Regions from separate parts of the Paenibacillus sp. J22P277 genome, predicted to be linked through region 2. Evidence: riboswitches for the same ligand, from Rfam matches in the RefSeq annotation. Region 2 holds a riboswitch; each other region holds the start of a gene.
What was found. A riboswitch is a leader RNA that binds a small molecule or an ion and turns the genes downstream of it on or off. The one in region 2 is predicted to bind cyclic di-GMP.
Positions count from the first base shown of each region.

Region 1: another riboswitch for cyclic di-GMP. It lies ahead of AC50YL_RS32830 (anti-repressor SinI family protein); the one in region 2 lies ahead of AC50YL_RS31750 (transglutaminase-like domain-containing protein).
Region 3: another riboswitch for cyclic di-GMP. It lies ahead of AC50YL_RS14640 (PilZ domain-containing protein); the one in region 2 lies ahead of AC50YL_RS31750 (transglutaminase-like domain-containing protein).

Region 1 is NZ_JBXENS010000011.1:177,457-184,899, forward strand. Features, by position in the region: gene AC50YL_RS32805 (aldolase) at 1-144, shown strand, start outside; gene AC50YL_RS32810 (lasso peptide biosynthesis PqqD family chaperone) at 131-430, shown strand; gene AC50YL_RS32815 (lasso peptide biosynthesis B2 protein) at 427-900, shown strand; gene AC50YL_RS32820 (ABC transporter ATP-binding protein) at 897-2,705, shown strand; gene AC50YL_RS32825 (helix-turn-helix domain-containing protein) at 2,888-3,217, shown strand; gene AC50YL_RS32830 (anti-repressor SinI family protein) at 3,239-3,397, opposite strand; cyclic di-GMP riboswitch class II at 3,411-3,493, opposite strand; gene galE (UDP-glucose 4-epimerase GalE) at 3,814-4,866, opposite strand; gene AC50YL_RS32840 (lipopolysaccharide biosynthesis protein) at 4,872-6,419, opposite strand; gene AC50YL_RS32845 (glycoside hydrolase family 88 protein) at 6,442-7,443, opposite strand, start outside.
Region 2 is NZ_JBXENS010000010.1:155,437-162,879, reverse strand. Features, by position in the region: gene AC50YL_RS31760 (SpaA isopeptide-forming pilin-related protein) at 1-346, opposite strand, end outside; gene AC50YL_RS31755 (class D sortase) at 517-1,206, shown strand; cyclic di-GMP riboswitch class I at 1,287-1,376, shown strand; gene AC50YL_RS31750 (transglutaminase-like domain-containing protein) at 1,391-2,200, shown strand; gene AC50YL_RS31745 (MarR family winged helix-turn-helix transcriptional regulator) at 2,458-2,898, shown strand; gene AC50YL_RS31740 (DHA2 family efflux MFS transporter permease subunit) at 2,903-4,654, shown strand; gene AC50YL_RS31735 (NAD(P)H-dependent oxidoreductase) at 4,697-5,260, shown strand; gene AC50YL_RS31730 (DUF2812 domain-containing protein) at 5,344-5,898, opposite strand; gene AC50YL_RS31725 (PadR family transcriptional regulator) at 5,902-6,222, opposite strand; gene AC50YL_RS31720 (glycosyltransferase family 2 protein) at 6,431-7,443, shown strand, end outside.
Region 3 is NZ_JBXENS010000004.1:272,510-279,952, forward strand. Features, by position in the region: gene AC50YL_RS14625 (dehydrogenase) at 107-418, shown strand; gene AC50YL_RS14630 (hypothetical protein) at 512-868, opposite strand; gene AC50YL_RS14635 (O-antigen ligase family protein) at 1,253-3,349, opposite strand; gene AC50YL_RS14640 (PilZ domain-containing protein) at 3,530-4,243, opposite strand; cyclic di-GMP riboswitch class I at 4,328-4,421, opposite strand; gene AC50YL_RS14645 (HD-GYP domain-containing protein) at 4,466-5,548, opposite strand; gene AC50YL_RS14650 (GGDEF domain-containing protein) at 5,583-6,197, opposite strand; gene AC50YL_RS14655 (histidine kinase N-terminal 7TM domain-containing diguanylate cyclase) at 6,294-7,443, opposite strand, start outside.

The sequences.
Region 1 (7,443 bases), on a different contig from region 2:
CATTTCGGTACGCTCGCCAAGCTGCTAGGCGCCGTGGGTTGTTATCGGCTCAGCCGTCGATCCTCCGGCTTCAGCGCGCCCGATCTAGCTTCCGCAATCATCGATACCATTCACAAGGGGGATTCCATCCATGCCTACGGCTAACCGACTGACGCGACAAACGGTCGTATCCTTCCGCGAAGGCAATATCGTCAGCAATATGGGCGAAGAGAAAGTCATGCTCAGCGTGAATAACGGCAAGTACTACAATCTCGGCGAGATGGGCGGGCAGATCTGGGATATGCTGCAGCAGCCCGTAACCGTTGCCGAAATCATCGACGCGCTCCTCGCGGAATACGGCGTGGAGCCTTCGGTCTGCGAAGCGCAGGTCATGTCCTTCCTTGAACAATTGCATGGCGAGGCGCTCATCCAAATCCTGCCGTCACCATGAACGGATTGCGAAAAGTCCGCCTCCTCTTTACCTTCAACCGCACGACGCTGCTGTACTTCGCGGAAGCGCTGCTCTACCTTGGGTGGGCGAGGCTGCTGCTTTTCCGAAAATTTTCGACGGTCGCGCCTTCGCTGGGCTTGAGATCAACCGAGACGCTTCGCCCTCTCCGGGAAGGCGAAGCCCCGGTCATCAAGCAGGTGTCCAGCGCGATCAACATCGTGAGCCGCTATACGCTCTGGGACAGCCAATGCTTCGTACGGGCGATCGCCGGCATGAAAATGCTGCAAAAACGCGGCATCGCAAGCACGCTTTACCTCGGCACGGGCAAGGACAAGCACGGCAAAATGATTGCCCATGCCTGGTTGCGCAGCGGCCCGTTGTATATTACCGGCGCGGAAGAAATGAAGAAATTCGCCGTCGTGGACATGTTCGCCCAGACCGCCGAAGCCGATCAGAGGAGCAAGAAATGAAACCGATCTTTTATTATTTCAAACAACTGCATGTCTTCTCGGGCCCCAAGCTGTATATCAATATCGTCTGCATGGTGGTCAGCAGCTTGCTCGAGAGCGTCGGTCTCCTGCTGCTCGTCCCGATGCTGAGCCTGAGCGGCATCTTGGCCATCGGGCAAGGCCTGAATTTGAACAGCCACTGGTTCTCGTTCTTCGAGCGGATGAACCAAACGGCCGCCATCGGCTTGATTCTTGCCGGTTATGTCGTCATCGTTGTCGCGCAAAACCTGATTCAGCGCGTCATCACCATCCGCAACATCGAGATCCAACAGGAATACAGCCGCCGGCTGCGGCACGATCTTTACGAATCCCTGCTGAAAGCCAAATGGACGTTTTTCCTGAACCGCCGCTCGTCCGATCTCATGAATCTGCTCACGATCGAATTCGCCCGCGTGATCAACGGCATCAATCTCTTCTTGACGTTTATTACTTCGATCTTGTTTACGATCGTTCAAATCGTGCTGGCATTCTGGCTGTCTCCGCTCATGACCTTGTTCGTGCTCTTCGGCGGCGGCATCCTGGCGCTGTTCTCGCATCGGTTCATCCGCAAAGCCAAACGGCTGGGCGGACAAACCTCCCGCTATGCGCAGGATTATCTGGCCGGCATCAGCGACCAATTGAGCGGAATGAAGGATATCAAGAGCAATAACTTGGAACAATCCCGCATGGAGTGGCTGCATGCGCTTACCGCCGGCATGAAACGGGAGCAGCTGGACTATATCCGGCTCCGCATGAACTCCCAGCTTCTATATAAACTATCATCCGCCATGCTGGTCGCCGTGTTCGTCTTCGCTTCTTTCAAGTTCTTTCATTCCGAAGGACAAAGCCTGCTGCTGATTATCCTGATCTTCACGCGGCTCTGGCCTAGATTCACGAGCCTGCAATCCAATCTCGAAAATATCGCTTCCACCATTCCCGCCTTCCAATCGCTGCGCCAGCTCCACGAGGACAGCCGGGAAGCCGAAGAACGCAGTCTTGCCGGCATCCTTCAAGACGGCAGCTCCATCCGGCCATTGCCGATCCGCGAGGGATTGGAATGCCGCGACGTCTCGTTCAGATATGATTCGTCCGAACATGCTTACGCGCTGGACAAGATCAATTTCACCATTCCCGCAAACCGGATGACGGCCATCGCCGGCCTATCGGGCGCAGGCAAGAGCACGCTCATCGACCTGCTGATGGGTCTTATTCAACCCGAGTCCGGCCGACTGCTCGTAGACGGTCAAGCCGTGACGTCCGATAATCTGCTCGCGCTGCGAAGATCCATCGGGTATGTCGCGCAGGATCCATTCCTATACAACGCCAGCATCAGGGACAACTTGTGCATGGTCAAGCCCGACGCGACGGAAAGCGAGCTATGGGCAGCGCTGGAGTTCGCGTCGTCGGCCGAATTCGTGAGCAAGCTGCCTTTGGGCTTGGATACCGTGATCGGCGACCGCGGGGTGCGTTTGTCCGGGGGCGAGCGTCAGCGAATCGTACTGGCAAGAGCCGTTATCCGGAAGCCGTCCATATTGGTGCTGGACGAAGCCACCAGCTCGCTGGACACCGAGAACGAGCGCAAGATTCAAGAAGCGATCGAGCGATTGAAAGGAACCATGACGATCATCGTCGTCGCGCATCGCTTGTCTACGATTCGGCATGCCGACCAGATCATCGTGATCGATAACGGCAGGATGGTGGAACGGGGAACTTACAACGAACTGGCCGCCGCAAACGACGGAATGTTCAACCAACTGCTTCGCAACCAAGAAGTCATCGCTTCCTGATTATCGGGAAGCGCTGTTCGATCAATCGGTCCTGGATTGAAATAATTAGCGAAATCTCGAAGGATATTTCCCTGAAAACGTTTCAACTTCCTTGCAAGAGTTGCAATCCATTAATCAGAAGCCTTATTCTTTATAGAGAGAACGGTTAATGGATCATACACTGGAAAAGGAGGCATTCGTCAATGATTGGAGAACGAATTCAAATGTTGCGTAAAAAAAAGAATCTTTCCCTTACTGAGCTTTCGGAGAAAGCGGGCGTTGCCAAGTCCTATCTTAGCTCGATCGAGCGCGGCATTCAACAAAACCCGTCCATTCAATTTCTGGAGAAAATCGGAGTCGTTCTGGGGATTACCGTCGAGGAATTTCTTCAATCCGAGGCCAAAGAAGGCGCGAATGAGCAATTGGATACGGAATGGGCAGCGCTGGTCAAAGAGGCTATGCTGTCCGGCGTAAGCAAAGAACAATTTAAAGAGTTCCTGGAATTCAACAAATGGAAGATCAACCGCGACTAATCCGCGTAAGCAGAATCGCGGTTAGCCCGCTTCTGCTTTATTTTGCACGTCGGCATTCTGCAGCTTGTCCAACGTGCTGCGCACGTCTTCGATGCTAAGTCCCATCTCGCGCGCATACATAATCAAGGCCACCCATTCAACATCCAACAATTCTTTGTTTTCTACGATTGTCTTGTTCACGTTGTTTCCTCCGATTGTCATCGGCCGGTTGCACCACTGACTCCATGCGTTTAAGGTGCCCAGATAAAAACGCACTTCATTGTCTCCAATTGTAGATTATCGTTACCTTTATTACCCATTATACATAAGACTATGGTACCATTCCATCGAAAATTGTCGAAGCGAATTGACTTTTTTTGCATATATTTGTCGAATTCCGTTATTAATCCCTTTTTCGCCTTATTTCCCTCGATTCTCCCCTTCTTCCCCTTACAGGTATCCGCAAAATCCCCCGGTACTCGCCAATTTTTTCATTCGTCAAACGCCAAAATAGCCGCCTTTGATATTCTTCCTCTGCTTTCTTCTGCCTCTTCTCGATATTCATTCATCGTAACTAGGTAATTAGACCTAGAAAAACGGAAGCTTTCGCTCCCGTCTCAACCTGCGCTCGGTATATTCATTATCGGTTCGGCGCTTTCTTTCTTGTAGCCGTCCGGATTGCTCGACTGCCATCTCCAGGTGTCCTCGCACATTTCCTCCAGGCTTCTGATCGCTCTCCAATCGAGTTCCTCGCTCGCCTTGGTCGTATCCGCGTAACAGATGTCTATATCGCCAGGCCTTCGATCGGCGAATGCATAGGCGATCCGCCTGCCGGATATGCGCTCGAATGCCTGGATCATCTCCAGTACGCTGTAGCCCCGTCCGGTACCCAGATTGTAAATGCCGACGCCCTGCCGCGCCAACAGCTTGTCCAGCGCCTTCACATGCCCCAACGCCAAATCGACGACGTGAATGTAATCCCGCACGCCCGTCCCGTCCGCCGTCGGATAATCGCTGCCGTATACCTGCAGCTGCTTCAGCTTCCCGACCGCCACTTGCGAAATATACGGCATGAGATTGTTCGGCGTCCCCGTCGGGCTCTCTCCGATCATGCCGCTCTTATGCGCGCCGATGGGATTGAAGTAGCGCAATATCGTAATGCCCCAGGCTGCATCCGCTCCCGCCAAGTCCTGCAAGATTTGTTCGATCATCTGTTTCGTGCGACCGTATGGATTCGTCGCGCCGATGGCCGCGTCTTCGGCGATCGGCACTTCCTTCGGGGCGCCGTAGACCGTGGCCGAGGAACTGAATACCAGCTTGCGCACGCCGTGCTTTTGCATCGCCTCGCATAGCACCAGCGTGCTGGTCACATTGCTGTAGTAATACCACAGCGGCAGCTGCACCGACTCCCCGACTGCCTTCAGCCCGGCGAAATGGATGACCGCCTCGATGGCATGGTTGGCGAACACCTCGTCCAGACCCTTGCGGTTCAACAGGTCCAATTCATAGAACGGAAACGATTTTCCCGTAATCCGGGCGACGCGGTCCACCGCCTCCGGCTTGCTGTTCGAGAAATTATCGACGACGACGATCTCGTATCCCGCCTCGATCAGCTCGATGCACGTATGGCTGCCGATATACCCGGCTCCCCCGGTGACTAGAATGGCCATGTTTCCTACACCTCCACTTTCCGACTCGTTTTCGCGCGGGCGGCAAGCTTTCCCGCGAAGCTCTTCATAATGCCCAGCAGGTAAGCAAACTCCGCGGAACGGTGAAACACGATGATGTAGAGCAAATTGACGACGGCAAAAGCAATCGCCCCTTTTGCGATCAAATGCATGAAGTCGGGTGCCGGGAGCAAGCCGCTGATGGAATCCGCCGCAAAAAAAGCGCCTAAGGCAACCAATCCGTAATAGGCGTATTTGCGATAATGATCGATGACCGACAGCTTGAACACTTTTTTGTAAACCAGGTACGGCGTTGTCCAGAACGGCAGCACGAGCGCGCTGGCCAGCGAACCGACGAAGACGCCGGCGATGCCGATCTCGCGGACCAGGATGATCGAGATCGCCAAGTTGACGGCCGCTTGTCCCAGCGGAACGAAGCGGTCTTCATGAAAAATCCCGGCGGTCGTTTTCACCGTGGAGATGGAATTGCGCATGCCCCGTTCGATGAACAGCAGCATCAGCAGCGCGAGCACGCCGCCGGACATCAAGTACTGGGCGCCGATCCAGAGCCGGATAAAAGGCTCGATCAGGATATACAGCAGGATCGTGAAGAGCGAGTACAGCCAGAAGCTGAGCAGGAGCATGACCTTGTAGACCTGATAGATCTTGTCCCCGCTTTCTTTCGACACCAGATTGCCCACGCTGTGATAGAGATTGTTGAACACCTGATTGATGAACGTCCTGCCGATCTCGATGAGCATCTTGTAGTTGGAATACAAGCCCACCGCGATGACGCTGACGAACGCCGAAATCAAAATATTTTCCGTTCCGAGCACCAGGTAGCCGCCGATATTTTGCAATACGATCGCTTTGACGTTCTTGATGATCCCCTGCTTGGTCTCGGGATCCAGCAGCCCCTTCACCTTCCGCTTCAAGAACGGATACATCTTATTGGCAACGACCGTAAGGATGTAGGAGGTCGTCAGCGTGATCGCGCTGTCGATAATCAGGAACAGGATGTAGTTTTTGGTCATGTACAGGATGGCGATTTTGATGCATGTCGAGACGATCGACGAGACCGAGAAAGCCAGCGTGACGATGTACCCTTTCTGGCTGACGTTCAGGAAGGAGTTCTTGTACGAAAACAAGTACGGCGTCACGGTATTCAGCAGAAACACGAGGTAGATGATCGTCAGATGCGGCACGTCGGCACCCTTTACGACATCGTCCAGAAACGGCAGGAGCGACAAGCCGAGCAGCGTCACGATCAGCGCGATGATCTGGTACGCCCGGCGATAAAGCTTCATCAGTTTATTGATGCGGTCGATATCGTTGTCCGCTACCGGCTTGTACAGGCTGTACACGATGCTCGAGCCGATGCCCGCCTCGGCAAGCGTCAGCATCGATAATATATTGGTGAACAACCCGTTGACCCCGAGATATTCCATGCCGAGGCTGTTGATGAATACGGTTCTGGAAACAAAGCTCAATATCGTAATGACGAGCTGATTGCCGACTCCTGCCGCAATGTTGATGAGCGAGCTCTTGACCCTCATGGTTATCCCCTATCTGCCGTACCTACATCGCCTTTGCGCTGCTATAGGCGTTCATTAATCGGATGCATAGGCCCTGCGTGAAGGGCAGCCGCGTGAACAGCATCGCGTACACCCCGATGTCCTTCGTATCGCCTTGCGAGAAATCGACGGTGCCGTCTCTTCTCGTGACGCTCATGAGATACCGGATCGCCTTCTCCGCGCCCTGCCGGCATTCTTCCGCGATCTCGCCGATCGCCGAGGCTTCCCATAGGAACCAGCCGAGCGCAGCCGTTGCCGAAGCATCGGCGCGCGCTTCCTTCCGCGTGACCGTCCAGTTCCAATTGCCTTGCTCGCCCTGAAAGGCAAGCGCCGCCCGCGCGAACTTGACCACCGTCGGCGTCAGTTCGGACTTGGCCGCGTGACCGGCAGGCAGCTCCTGCCATGCCCCCATCAGCCCTAACGCGAACCAGCCCAGGCCGCGTCCCCAGCCGTAGAGCCCGAGCGGAACGCCGCTTCCGGCATGATAGGCATGACTGGGGATAAAATGCCCTTCCAGCATGCCCGCTTTCGCATAGGCTTGAATTTGTCGGACGGCCAGCGAGACGCATTCCGGTTTGTCGTACTTCAAGCCGTACGCCACCAGGAACGGGCATATGAACCCGACGGTATCCACGTACCGGTAATCCTTCACGGCGCGGCGGTACAGGACGGTGCCGTCCTCGCCGATCAACGATTGGATCAGCGCCCACATATCGTCCATGGCCGGCTTGAACCGTTCCGATTCCTCGGCCGCCGCGGACTTCAACACGGCATAAGCCAACATGACGCTTTCCACGTATTGCGGGGCAAGCTTCCAACGGCCCGCGGCGTCGATGCGGGCATCCACGTACGTCTCGATCGCCTGCCTCGCCGAAGCATCTCCGCTAGCGGCCGCATAGTCGTTCAATCCAAGCAGCAGCGAAGCTTCCTGCCAGTGCTGGATGGCGCTTTTCGTATAATTGCCCTTCAGCATGTCGAGCGCGACCAGCCTTGTGTTATCCGTGAC
Region 2 (7,443 bases):
TACCCACGGATATATCTTCGTCCAGCATCAGATCTCCGTTAAGATCATTGAATAGCAGGAATTCGTCCGGAATGTGGAACGTATACGTATCGCCGGCAACGTAGCCATGTCCGTTAGGAAGGGACCAACTATAGTCCAGGTTTACTTTCGCGCCCTGGTCCAGCATGTCGGTCGGCAATACCGGATTATCATGGGCGTCGAACACCGTCAACGCCGCGCTGTCGATAATGTTGATGTCGTTCTCGATGGCAGCCGCATCCGCCTTCGAGAAGAATCCGATTCCGTTCGCCACCTGGAAAAGCACCAGCAGGGCCACGGCAAAGCCCGCTATTTTTTTGAAAACCATTTTTCGTCATCAACCTCTTTTCGTAATGAATCGTCTAGCGATTTGCGCAATTCTACCTAATAAAGGTAAACTAACTAGGCAGATAGCACCTATCCAGTTTATACTAGGATTCGACACGATCGCAACCAATTAAATCCATTTTCGTCCTTAAAAAGGCAGGTTTCGACACGATGATTAAAAAAATTGCACCTTATGCCCTAATTCTCGCAGGTCTTCTGATCTTTCTCTCTCCGACGATCAAGGACCGCTATGAAACCTATCAGCAACAGCGAATACTAGCGGCCTGGGAGGATAACCTCCGGCAGATCGAAGAAATGCCCGCCGATCCGCAGGACTTGTCCGACGAGGAGACTACTCCGCCGACCGCCTCTGTTACCCCCTCGCCGACCGGCGTCAAGCCCGCGGCGCAGCAGGATCCGATGGAAGCGAAGCTTCAAGCCAAGGGCATCGGCAAGAAATCGATCGAAGGCGTGCTCCTGATCGACAAAATCGATCTGAAGCTCCCGATCATCACGGACGCCACGCAGGCGCATCTCGCCTTGTCGGCAGCCAGCATCCTGCACACCGGCAAGCCGGGCCAGATCGGCAATTACGCCATCGCCGGCCATCGCAACCATACGTACGGCAAGAACTTCAACCGGCTCGATGAGCTCACGGTCGGCGACCGGGTCCAGGTGCAGACGGCAACCGACACTTACACCTACGTGGTTCAATCGAAGCAGTATGTAAAGCCTACGCAGGTCGACGTCCTCAAGGGCAACGGCAAAGACCGCGAAATCACGCTGATCACCTGCCATCCGCTCTATCACCCGACCAAGCGGATCGTCATCAAAGGACTTCTCGTAGACGATCGGACCTAGGAAACTTGTAAAATTTTGCTATGCAAATCGACAAGCCTATAGTACATTAATGCTAACCAACTTAATCTGCCGGTGCTTTCCACCGACAAAGGCAAATTTAGCGAAAGCTAAAGACGCAAAGCTACAGGGTCTTCCTCGCGCTCCCAGCGAGATGACAGCCAGCCGCCGAAAGGAGAGTTTTTTTGTGTTCAAAAAGTCGTTTTCCCTGCTGCTCGCCGCCGTAATCGCCCTCTGTCTGATCGTGCCGAACACGTACGCGGATCAAGCCGCCGCCGCACTGATCGGCAAGCAAGGATTGCCCCAAGGCTACATTACCGTGGCCTACAAACCGGCCAATGGCGCGAAAGCCATCGTGCGCATCGCCAAAGGTTCGACGCAATACGACTACGCGCTGACGAGCGGGGCCAAATATCCGCTGCAGTTGGGCAACGGCAGCTATTCGGTGTTGATCGCCGAAGCCGTAAGCGCCACGCAGTACAAGGTCGTCGCGCAAGAAGCGCTGACGGTAAAGCTCGCGGACGACAAGCAGGTCTTCACGTTGTCCAATCCGCTGATCAACTGGACAAGCCAAACGTTGGCCGTCAAGAAAGCAGCCGAGCTGACGAAGACCGCCAAGACGGATCGGCAGAAGGTTCAAGCCATCTATGACTTCATTACGAAGAAATTCGTCTACGATAACGCGAAAGCCAAGACCGTCAAAGCCGGCTACGTGCCGAACCTGGACACCGTGTTCAAAGCGTCCGGCGGGATCTGCTACGATTACGCGTCGACCTTCGCGGCCATGGCGAGAAGCGTCGGCATCCCGACGAAGCTGGTCACGGGCAAAGAACGCACGCACACGAACGTGGAGCATGCGTGGAACGAAGTTTACCTTGAAGATCTGAAGAAATGGCTCGTCATCGATACGACCTATGATGCGGCCCGCATCCAAGGCAAGCAAAAAACAAGCTTGTTCAAAGCCGCGGCCGACTACGCCGGAACGAAGTTTTTCTAAGCCGCCTCGGCGCAGACAGATCCGATACCGAAAGCCGGGAACCTTATTGCGAGGTTCCCGGCTTTTTTGCGCGCAAGGCAATCTTGGCCTCCGCGAAATCCGGGATGAACGGCGGGAAGTTTGAGGATACTAATCCTCGCTATGGAAAGCGGGCGACTATCAGACTCAATGCCCAAATTATATGTCTGTATTGACATAGATAACAAATGAGCGGATAATAATTCGCATACGAAATAATTTGCCGGGGGAGATGTACGGTGGAAGACCAGCGGATTTTGCAGTTATTCCAGACCTACCGCGAGGTTAACCAAGCTTTCTTCCAGCTGATGGCCAAAGCCGCCGGCAAGCACCGGCTCACGGCGCTTCAACTCATCGTGCTGCGCGTGCTGCAGGAGCATCCGGGGATCCGCTTGTCGGAGCTCGCCGAGCAACTCAATCTTGGCAGCAGCACGACCAGCGGCATCGTGGAGCGGATGGTCAAGGCGGGCCTCGTCGACCGGGAACGTACGATAGCGGATCGGCGGGCAATGACCCTTTCGCTGTCCGAGAACGGGATGAGGCTTTGGCGCGAAACGGACGCAACGCGGCTGAATATGCTGCGGCCGCTGCTCGAGCTTCCCGAGGACGATCAACGGGAGCTTAGCCGGATCCAACAAGAAGTACTGCGCATTTTAAGACAATCAAGGGAGGAAGCATAACGTAATGACTACTATGGTATCCAATCAATTGCGCAAAGGGCCGATCATGGCTTCCTTGCTCATCGCCGCTTTCGTCGCGCTGCTAGCCCAAACGGTGCTTAACGTCGCGCTGCCGCAAATGATGGTGGATCTCGACGTCGGCGAGAGCACGATCCAGTGGCTTTCCAATGGCTACATGTTGGTCAACGGCGTACTCGTGCCGATCAGCGCCTACCTCATTAATAGGTTCACGACCCGCAAGCTGTTCTTGGTCGCTTCGGTCTTATTCGCGATAGGCACGACCATATGCGCCGTGTCCAGCGGTTTCGACGTTCTGCTGGCCGGCCGCCTCGTGCAGGCCTGCGGCGCCGGCATTCTCATGCCGCTGATGACCATCGTCATCCTGACGATCTACCCCGTCGAAGAACGCGGCAAGGCGATGGGCATGATGGGCGTCGCGATGATCTTCGCGCCGGCCGTCGGACCGACGTTATCCGGCTGGATCGTCGAAAACTACGACTGGCATGTCCTGTTCTACATCATCTTGCCGCTGGCGATTTTGGCGGTCGTGTTCGGCGCCTTCTCGATGAGGGACGTCATTAAGACATCGCGTCCGAAGCTTGACATATTCAGCGTCATTTTCTCCACGCTCGGCTTCGGCGGGCTGCTGTACGGCTTCAGCGAAGCGGGAACGGCAGGTTGGGACTCCATCGAAGTCATCGTCTGCCTCGCCGTCGGGGCGGTCGCGCTCCTCCTGTTCGTCGTCCGCTCGATTCTCGCGAAGGCGCCGCTGCTCGAGATGCGCGTCTTCAAGTATCCGATGTTCTCGCTTACGGCACTGATCAATGCCATCATCACGATGGCGATGTATTCCGGCATGATTTTGCTTCCGATCTTCTTGCAGAATATCCGCCACTTCACGCCGCTCGAATCCGGCTTGCTGCTGCTGCCGGGCGCGATCCTGATGGGCATCATGTCGCCGATCACCGGCATGGTCTTCGATAAGATCGGCGCGCGCTGGCTGGCTGTCATCGGCCTTATCATCACGACCATTACGACGTATGAGTTCAGCCATCTCGAAATCGATTCTACGTACAATCATATGATGCTGTTCTACACGCTGCGGATGTTCGGGATGTCCATGCTGTTGATGCCGATTCAAACGGCCGGCCTCAATCAGCTGCCGCGCCGCCTGAACGCGCACGGCTCGGCCATGTCCCAGACGCTGCGGAACGTCTCCGGCGCGCTCGGCACCGCCATTCTCGTGACGATCATGACGAACAGCGCGGCCTCGCATGCGAAGTCGCTGGCCATCGAAGGCAAAGTCGATCCGTCCGACACCGTGAAAATGGGCGAGATCGCGCAGCAAGCTACGATTTATGGGATTAATCATTCCTTCGCCATCGCCACTTGGCTGACAGTCGCCGCGCTCGTGCTGGCATTCTTCATTCGCAAGGCGTCGCCGCGCGAGGATGCGGTGAGCGAGCCGATTAATGTGCCGGTAGAAATGCAGGCGCCGCCCGTGGCGGAAATTGCCGAGAATCGGGACCGCCCCGATCGGCAAAGCGCGGACAGCGAATTCCGCGATGCCATCCGAGGGTTTCTCAAGCCTGAACCGGCGAAAGACAACGAGCATTTTAACGATAGCGAATATCGGAAGGCGCTTATGCAGTTGAGGGGCAATGCCCCGGAAGAGGACCGTCAGGAAGAAATGAACGATAAGGCATACCGGGAAACGCTTAAGAAACTGGCTGAACCCGTCAAAGAAAACAAGTGAGGCATCAAGGTCGGTTTTTCGACAACGAGAGGAGCTTGAACGATGAAAATTTATATTGTTTTCGATAGCGAAGCAGGCCATACGGAACAACTTGCAAGGTCCATTGCCAAAGGAGCCGAACGCGTAGAAGGAGCCGAGGTTTTCATTAATCACGTCAAAAAGGCGGACGTAAACGATCTCAAAGAGATGGATGCGATTATCTGGGGATGTCCCGGACACTTCGGCACCATCAGCTCCGGCTTGAAAGAATGGATCGACAAACTCGGTTATTTATGGGCGAACGGAAAGCTGGTCGATAAAATCGGCGCCGTATTCTGCACCACGGCAACCATCCACGGCGGGAGCGAAGCCACCTTGCTGAACCTGATTACGCCGATGCTCCACCAAGGCATGATGATCGTCGGCTTGCCGGCCAACATTCCGGAGAATGCGCTGTACGGCAGCTATTACGGCGTAGGGGTTACGTCTCCCGTCGAAGATACCCATGACGCGCTGAGCCAATCGCTATTTGCGAAGGGTCTCGCGCTGGGAGAAGCCCTCGGAACGCGCGTGGCCAATGCGGCTACTATCTATGTTGCGGGCAAGACGAATCGGGCAACGAATTAAGGTTAACAACGCAAGAGCGCGGACCGACGCATGGTCCGCGCTCTCTGTCTTTTCGATGCCTGACGGGAGCGTTGGTTGCCCCGTCACGAGGAAATCGTCTTGAGCTTGCGGTTTATCTGCACGATCCCGATCCCGAGCAGCAGGAAGAGGAGCGCATAGATTGCAAGCACGGGCACGACGATTCCCCATAAGTGATCGTTCGCTCTCGGCAGCAAACTAATGCCGTTCAAGCTCATGACGAACAGGTTGAGCAGCAGCATGACGGTGATCATGCGCCGCAGCCGCATATAATGCGTGACGAGCGACTCCCGATCCGTATAGAGCTGCGGGTCCTCATGCGGCCGCCATTCCCGGCGGAAATAGTACCAGGCCTGGGTGCAGTTCCCTGCAAACTCCCAGCCGGCATCGCGATAAAGCTCCAGGTATTCTTGGAGCTTCTCCTTCCCCAGTCCGAGCTGATAATCCAAACGATACGTGTACCGAACCGATGCGTCCCGTTCGAATTCGCTGCGTATGACTCCGCCGCGCTTCCAATGCAGCCCTTGCCGGGACATTTCGTTGATCCAGTGCTCCTCCTGCTCGTACTGCCAGCTGAACCAAAGACGATACTTGCGCTCCATCCGCGCGTGATTCCCCATCCCCTACGCCTCCTCCGAATGCACGATTCGCCGCCCGGCAACGAGCAGCTCCTCCAGCCTGTTCATCTCGGCAGCGACCACTTCCCTGCCGTCCTCCGTAATCCGGTACATCTTGCGCCTCGCATCCGTGCCTTCCGGACCCGGATAATGATCGATGAGCCCTTTGCCCAGCAGCGCGTTCAACGCGGTATACAGCGTCCCCGCCCCGATCTTTACCCTGCCGCCGCTCATCTCCTCGACATCCTGCATGATGCCGTAACCGTGCGAAGGCTGCGCATGCAGAGCGATCAAGATGTAGTAAAACGCCTCCGTGAGCGGAAGCATGCTTTTCAAATTGGCCACGGCGGATCTGCCCTCCCCAACTATTCTGACTAACGATATATCGTGTATTGATACATTAACATTAGATATATCGACTGTCAATATAGTATGTAAAAGCTGATCTTTTTTGGGACAGCCAAAAATAGACGCTCGGCCTAGCGCTCCCGTCCAACGAGACTCATAGACTGCTTGAAAGGGAAGGGGATGGAACGTGGCAAAAGTAGGTATCGTCATGCCCGCTTATTATCAGCAAGAAGCCTTGATTCGGCTCGCGGTGCAATCCGTGCTGAACCAGACCTGGCGGGATTTTAATTTCGTCATCGTCGTGGACGGCGCGCCCGACCTGGTGCCGCTCTTCGACGAATTGACGCAAGGGGATCCCCGGGTCAGCATCGTCGCGTATCCGGAAAATCAAGGCGTGGCGTACGCGCTGAATTACGGCTTCGAAATCGTGATGGACCAGGGCTGCGAATATTTGACCTGGGTCTCGACGGACAATATCTATTATCCGAATTTCCTCGACGCGCTCGTTCGCGAGATGGACCGCTCGCATCCGAACGTCGGCATTGTCTACAGCGCGTTCCGGCATGTCCTGGAGAACGGCCTCGCGGCGCATCCGCCGGAAGTGATCCGTGAGGTTCGGGAATTTCAACATCGGCCCAAGGAAGCGCTGCTCGAAGGATGCATCATCGGCCCCAGTTTCCTGCAGCGCACGAAATACTGCCGGATGGTCGACGGCTACCGGTTCAAGTACATCCAGGATTACGATTATTGGATCCGGCTGACGGATTACTGCGACATCCAATACATTCCGGTCGAGCTGATGGATTACCGGATCAATTCGCCGTTCAGCCTCTCGACGCATATCAACGACGATCCCGCCAAGCATCGCGTCTGCTGGAACGAGGTCCATCAGTCGCATTACGAGACCCGGCAGCGCAGGGGGATAAAAGCCGACATCAGCGCGCTGTTCTTGATCCGGCCGGGAGAAGTGCAGCAGGCGCAGCAGGCGCTGGCGAAAGTCGTCGACCAGTACGAAACGAACTTCGAGCTGATCATCGTCGGCCTGACGACGCAGCGCGAGGTCGAAGCCGTGCTCGCGCCCTATTCGGATCCGCGGATTCGCGTGCTCTATTATTCTTACCACCGGGACATTAACGCGCTGCGCAAAGTGCTGGCCAAAACGAAATCCGACTGGTGCGTCGTTTACGACAGCGCCCATGT
Region 3 (7,443 bases), on a different contig from region 2:
CAGAAAGGCAACGACACGCCGGCAGGCGCAGCGACTCACCGACCCGACGGCTTGTGACGCGAGGCCCGAAGGGCGCATATATAGGGGTAGAGAGGAGTCGGTCACGATGAAACCTTCTACCCAAAAGCACGCATCCGCCCTGCCCAGCGCGCGCAAGATCAAACGGGCCTGCGAAAACGAGCTCTACCGGACCGTCAAACGTCTCGGCGTCTACATTCCGAAGGAAAAACTGGAGCTAGCCGAGAAGCTTTATGTACAGAAAGTATTTCTGAACCTGATGTGGATCCATGAGAATGCCAGCAACCGCAGATTGCTCGCCGATTGGTGGGACGAGAACGTGAGCGCCGAGATCGCCGAGCTCTGGGACGTCAACCGGGAGAAGCTGTGCGCGGCATTCCGGGACGCCTTCGGCGGATGACCGCCCGGCCCGCAAGACATGGAACGGCAGCACGGCTCATCTTCTTCGAGAGAGCCGTGCTGCCGTTGTCGCGAATGGGGGATAATCGATTCGTCAGCCGATGATCGCGAACGTTTCGACCCTGGCCGGAATGAAGCGGGACCGGAACTGGACGCCGTTGGCATTGAACGTGCGGATCGTATACGATACGTTCGTCAGCGTCTGGATCTGGTTGAACCGCACGACGCCGAAGGGATCGAAGGCAGCCGTGGCCACGACCCGGTTGTTGCGGATCAAACGAGCGAAGAAGCCCGACGTATTGAAAGAAACGCCGTTGTTCTGCACCCAGACGACCGTCAGCCGGTCAAAGATCGGTCCCGACTGTTGGACAAGCTTCTGCGGCACCGAACGCCGGATGGTTTTACCCGAGCTTGGCACGAAGAGCTTCGGTTTTACGCGTGGAGTCGTCACTGTCATCACTCCTCAAGGGGAATTGCTACAGCATATGCGGCGAGCAACCCGGAGGCGTGGACAATCTTAAGCTCGGTTCGCCTATTCTTGCGCGAACGGTTTGACGCGGGATGGCCTTGGCGGCCGGTGGCGGGGCGAGGAGCGTTCGCGGCGTAACGGCTAGTCGCCAGGTGCCTCCGGCCGGGCCGAGCGGCCGGGGAACACGAGCCCGCGAGCCGAGAGCGTTCGTGGCGTAGCGGCTAGTCGCCGGGTGCCTCCGGCCGGGGAGCACGCGCCCGCGAGCCGAGCGTTCGCGGCGTAGCGGCTAGTCGCGGGGTGCCTCCGGCCGGGCCGAGCGGCCGGGGAGCACGCGCCCGCGAGCCGAAAGCGTTCGCGGCGTAGCGGCTAGTCGCCGGGTGCCTCCGGCCGGGCCGCCAGCTGGCGGTTCTGCTCCGCCGCGGACTTGGCGGCCGCGGAAATCGAGAACCGGCGGTCGTTCGCGGCGTAATCGCGATCAAGCGCCTCGTAACTGTCGAAGAAGGCTTCGGCCGCGTCCGCCGCTAACCGCGCTTCCGCGAAGCGGGACGCTGTTCTCAGTTCCTGAGCGAGCCGCGCCATCGTCACGACCGCTTCCGTCTGCTTGTCCCGGTCGAAGCGGTCCTCATCCAGCGCGCGGCGCATGTAAGCCGACGCGCCGCGAACGTCCTTGCGTTCGGCGGATAGCCGGCCGAGCGCCCACAGCAGCGGCACGGACTGCGGCTCATAGCGCAGTCCGGCCGCCAGCAGCGCCGCGCGTTCCGACGGCGGCGGCGCCTGCAAGGCCAGCTCGAGGCGAATCCGCGTCCAATACGGATTCGCCTCGAGCGCCGCGCGGAGCGCGGCCGTGCGCGCGGCGCCCGAGACGGCAGCCGCCGCCTCGCGGTGCCGCGCGGCGGCATCGAACCGCCAGCCGAGCAGAGCTCCGGCGGCGAAGCAAGCGGCGGCCGCGGCCAACGTCGCGGACCGCGCTCCCCGCCATGTCCGCCGGCCGCGTTGTCCGCCGCGGCCAGCATCGGCCACTAGCGCACGATGCAGTATCGCCTCGTCCGGCCCGCCCGAATAATACACGATCCAACTCGTCAACAGCAGCCAATAGTAGCCGAAGGACATATCGAAATCGATCGCTGCGTGCAGCAGCAGCACGCCTATCGGCAGCAGTCCCGTCCGGTCGTGCTTCCAGACGGGTCGCAGCAGCACAGCCATAATGACGACGCCGGCCGCCGCGCCCACCGCGCCGAGATCAAGCGCGACTTCCAAATACCCGCTGTGCACTTCGTTCCCGACATAGGGCTGCGACTGCACCCCCGCGAAGAGACTTCGCCAAGCATCCCCGCCCCTTCCCAGGAGCGGCGCTTCGCGTATAAGCCTCCAGGCATCGCGATAAAATAGCTCGCGCGCGCCAGCCGTCCCGCCGCCCGTGCTCCCGACAGCCATCCGTCCGTAGCTCGCCGGCGGTAGAAGCAGCGCCAGCCCGGCGACCGATAATACCCAGCCGGTCCAAACTGCAGCAGCGGTCGGCTTGGTTTCGCCCCTACGGACGAACCAGCGCAACCCGAACAAGCCGGCAGCCGACACCGCGCATAGCAGCAGCAGCAGCAGCGATTCCGTGACTGTCGCCCCGCCTCCGGTACCGTCTCCCGGACCGCGCAAGCCCGCCCCTACGACAACGCGGCAAGCAGCGCCTCCGCACAGCAGCGTCCATCCGCTGTACAGCAGCCATCCGATGCGCTCCTTGCCTCGCATGAGCGCGGCGCCCGCCGCCCATGCGAGCGAAGCGGCCAGCCACGCGCCGCGCGACTCCGTCAGCAGGCCGACAAGAAAGTACGGCAAGACGCTGCAGGCGGCCAGCCCGAATGCCCACCCCGTCCGCGTCCGTACCAGCAGCAGCCAGCTCCATACGAGATACGCGAGGGCCGCCGCTCCCAAGAAGTTCGGATATTGCAGGAAGCCCCCGAGTCTTGCGCCGACCGCCGACACTCGCCCGTCGCCCGTCGTCATGATCATGGCCGGAAAAGACAACGCCCCCATCCAGCCTGCCAACGCGCTGCCGGCAACGACGATGCCGGATGCCTGCAGCGCCGCCGATAGCCATGCACGCCTTCCTTTCGCCCCGAAGCCTACATAGAGCAGCAGCATATAAGCCGCGTAAGCGCAGTAGCGAAGCGCCTGCTGCAAGGTGCCCAGCACGGACGCCGGCTCATGCAGGAGCGCAAGCCCGTACAGCAGCGCGGCGAGAAGCAGCCCCGGCACGGCCGGCCGGATAGCCATCAACTCGATCCGCCAATGACGGTCGTTCCGCATGCGCTGCCAACCGATCATGCCGACGGCCGCCAATCCTCCGAGACAGAGCGTCGATGCCAGACGATAAAACAGCTCGTCAAAAAACAAGCCGTACCGCCAGGCGGCTTCCGTAAGTACCGCAGCCGCGGCCGCCGATTCTATTCCAAGCAACGCGTTTCGCATCCAGCACCTTCTCTCGGGCGTCCCGTTTTTCCCCAATTTACCGCATGCCAGCCGACAGCCGCCGCGCTCCCCCGCGGCAGGCGCCGGCCATGTTCAAAAAAGGAAGACGCCGCCGGCTCCCCCGGTCAACGTCTTCCTTCTGTTAGCAATGGCGCATCTGCTTATCGATTGTTCATCCGCTTACCGCTCGTTCTTCTGCTGCTTGAGCCGGAAATACGCGCCCACCTGCTCGCGAATGAGGAACGCCCGCAGCGCGCGGCGCTGCTGCTCGCCCATATCGACGAACCGCGCTCCGTACCCTTCGCGCTGGTTGTTCTCTTCCTTGCGGATAATCTCCAGCCTGCAGGCCAGTCGCGATTCCAGCGCCAGCGTCACGTCGAAGATTTCGCCGATTTGGAGCTTCGGTCCGAACAGCAAGCGGAAACCCACCCCGGAATCGCTGATATTGCGCGTCGCGAGCTCGAATTCCTCTTCGATCTCCACGGTATGCGCCTCGCCTCTCACCATGACCGTCTCGGATTGCTTGTGCTTCAGCGTACCCTCCACGACGACGTCCACGCGCGGCGATTCGCGCCTTTCCTCCAGCCCGGCGAACGATCGCTCCGGGAAGAGCACCGCAAGCGCCCCGTTCGCCTTGGCGATCACCGACGACCTCAGCCGATGAATGCCCACCGGCGAATAGACGGTCAGGTTGACGGGGTCGCCAAGCTCGAAGTTTCTGAACTCGCTCAGTTCGATTTCCAGCATATCGCCCTCGGCATGCGCCAGGATGCCCGTGGACACGTACCCTTCTTTCTCGACGACCGTTCGGCTGTGAAGCAGCGATTTCAACGAGAATCTCGCCTTGTCGCTGTTGTAAACGTCATGAGACCTTGCCTTCATGCCTCCTGCCATTCTCCGTTTCCTCCTCCATAATGAAAAAAGCGCTTCCTTGTGCATGGAGCCGCTTCTAGGGCCCGGGCGTCAGCTCGGGTACATTTCGGCAGCCAGGCTGTCAGTCGTCCGCGCGAGGCGAACCTTAGACCCTTTGGCTTTGCGTCCTTGTCTTTCGGCAAGTTTGCTAGTATCGATGTCTATGAAGTTGTTGAATGACGATCGGTTTTGCCGTTTACACTTCTACACTTCTTTGACGATCATGAGGCTGTGCTCGTCTTTGAGGTCGATTTGGTACGCGGCCGGAGGCGGAGCCCCGTCGGGTTCCCGGATAATGCGCACGATCGGCCGATGCACCGCCAGCGGATTGTTGACCGCGACGACCGCGATCTGCCCGGTACTGAGGAGCACCGTCGTGGCCACGGGGTAAATCGAGATATGCCTGCAAAAAATCTTGATCAAATCCAGATCGAAATACGTGTTTCCCGCGGCAAACAAAAATTCGATCGCCTCGGTCGGCGTAAATCGTTTGCGGTGCGGCCTCGCGGAGGTCAAGGCGTCGTAGACGTCGACGATCCCGACGATCTGCGCGTATTCGTGGATTTCTTCCCGCTTCAGCTTGCGCGGATAGCCGGACCCGTCGTAGCGTTCGTGATGCTGAAGCGCGCAATGCGCCGAGAGAAGCGAGATGTCGTGCTGCGCCCGGATGATATTGAAGCCTTCCTCCGTGTGTTTCTCCATCTGGCTGCGTTCGGCCGGCGTGTAGGCGCCCGTCTTCTTCAGCAGCTCCTTCGGTATCCGGGTCATGCCGATATCGAACATCAGCGCGCCCATGCCCAATTCTTCCAGTTGATTTCGATTATACCCTTTCGCCAAGCCCATAATACCTGCGAGAATCGCGACGTTAAGCGAATGATGGAATAAATAGCTGTCGGCGACGTGAATGTTCGTCAAGCTGACCATCACTTCTTGGCGCCTGACGAGATCCTGCACGATATCGCCGAATACTTTGCGAAACGTTCGCCCAAGCTCGGGCGCGATCGTCCGGCCTTTGATGACCGGCTGATCCATGATCGAGGTCATGGTTTTGAATATCGTATCCGACGCCCGTTTCCTCGTGTCGTCCTGGATGGCGGAAGGCGGCTCCAATCCTTCCGTCAGCGGGTCGTCTATGAACAGCATATCGATGCCAAGCCCCATCAATCTGTCTATGAAACGTTGGCTTAGCTCCACGCCGGCACCAAGCAGCACGTTTCCATTCTCCTGCAAAATAGGGCGGGCAAGCGTTTCTCCCGGAGCAACGGAGTTAATGTGTATTTTCCTCATTGATGTTCTCCCGCCTTTATCGCGTGCTAACGGTTCATGCCTGCAGCGCTGCCGGTTCGGTTTCTTTCATTTTGCATACATACTTGTCCGCATACATTTTCTTATCGGCAACGTTCGTCAGCTGGCTTAAATCCTTCCCTTGATCCGGGAAAATCGAATTGCCGACCGAGACTGACAAACGAAGTCCGATTCGCCTGGAAACGCCGAGCAGCTGATCATGAATCCGTTTCGTTATTCGGTCCATTCCTTTGTCGTCCGCATAGGGACAGATCAAGATGAATTCGTCTCCGCCCCATCTGCCGACGATCTCCCCGCGGTCGGAGCAGCTACGAAGCGTCTCCGCGATGAGCGCAAGCACCGAATCGCCCTGCTGATGACCGAAACGGTCGTTCACTTCTTTAAAATCATTGACGTCGAGCATGATTACCGACATCCGTTTGCGCTTTCGGCTCGCCTGCCGGAGCAGCCGCCCGAACGTCGATTCTACGAATCTGCGGTTGTAGGCCCCCGTCAGCGAGTCTACCGTCGCATCGATCCTCAAACGGTCGTAACTGCGGCCGAGCAGCCATCCCCCCGGCAGCATGACCGCCGCGAACGCGCCAAGCCCGAGTTCGACGGGAAACAGCGAATGTCCCGGTTGAGACGCCATGTAACACAGACCCGCTGCTGCCGATGTCATTCCCAATGCTGCGACAGTTGCTATCAAACGTCCGTTCTTTGACATTTTCGCTGATCCCCTTCCATCTTAATGGTTGACGACCCTGTTACGCCCGTTGTCTTTGGCCCTGTAGAGAGCCGAATCGATCTTGGAAAATAAATCTTTCAAATACGTCTTCACGTCGTCGATCTGCAGATCCGTCTGTTCCTCGACCACGTGAACGCCCATGCTGATCGTGACGGAAATCGGCACGCGGCCGCGGCCCGTCGGCACCTCGTTCGACTCCACCACCTGACGGATCCGCTGCGCGAGCAGCTCCGCCTGATCCTTGTTCGTGTGAGGCAGGTAAACGGCGAATTCCTCGCCGCCGTACCGCGCCAGGATGTCCGTGCGCCGCAACGCGCCGCGCACCGCCTCGGCCGTGCGCCGGATGACCTCGTCGCCCACGACATGCCCGTAGGTATCGTTGACGAGCTTGAACAAGTCGATGTCGAACAGAAAGACGGCGAACGGGATTTTGTACCGCAAGTTGGTCAACACCTCGTGCTCCAGCTGCTGCATCAGAAACCTGCGGTTGAAGCAGCCGGTCAAGCTGTCCGTGATGGCCATCTGCTCGAGCTTCCGGTTCGCCTGAAACAGCTCGTCCTGCATATAAATCAAGGCGCGGTTCCGCTCCTGCAGCGACGTGTTGTGCTCCTGCGATTTCAGTACGAGCGATTTGAGCTCCGTAATGTCCTGAAGGGTGATGACCCTTCCTTGCAGGTTCCCGCCGACCATGATGCGCGCGGCATGGAGCGACAGGAATTGCTTCGGCGCCGGCTCGGCGCCAAGCGCGATCTCGGTATGTATGCGCTCGCTCGAATGCTCGCCGTAGCTTCGCAAAAACGCCTCGTCTGCGTTTGCGTCGAGCGATCTTCCCGCCAGCAGCGACGCCATGTCGAGCCGCTTGCCGAGCGCGATGGCAAGATCCGGGTTGATATTGCGGTTCATCTCGATGACGAAATCTTCCTCGTCCAGCACGACGATGCCCACGGACAGCGTATCGACCACGTCCTGCTGCGCCACTTTGACGAGATCGAACGAACGGTGCTTCTGCAGCGAGAACAGAAAATACAAATCCGATAGCACGATGCCGAGCGTCGTCAGGCCCGGAATGACCGGAAGCCACGGGTCCAAGCCGACATTGATGGCCAGGTCCAGCGTCGGCAGCCCGAGCATGATCACGATGCCGATCAGC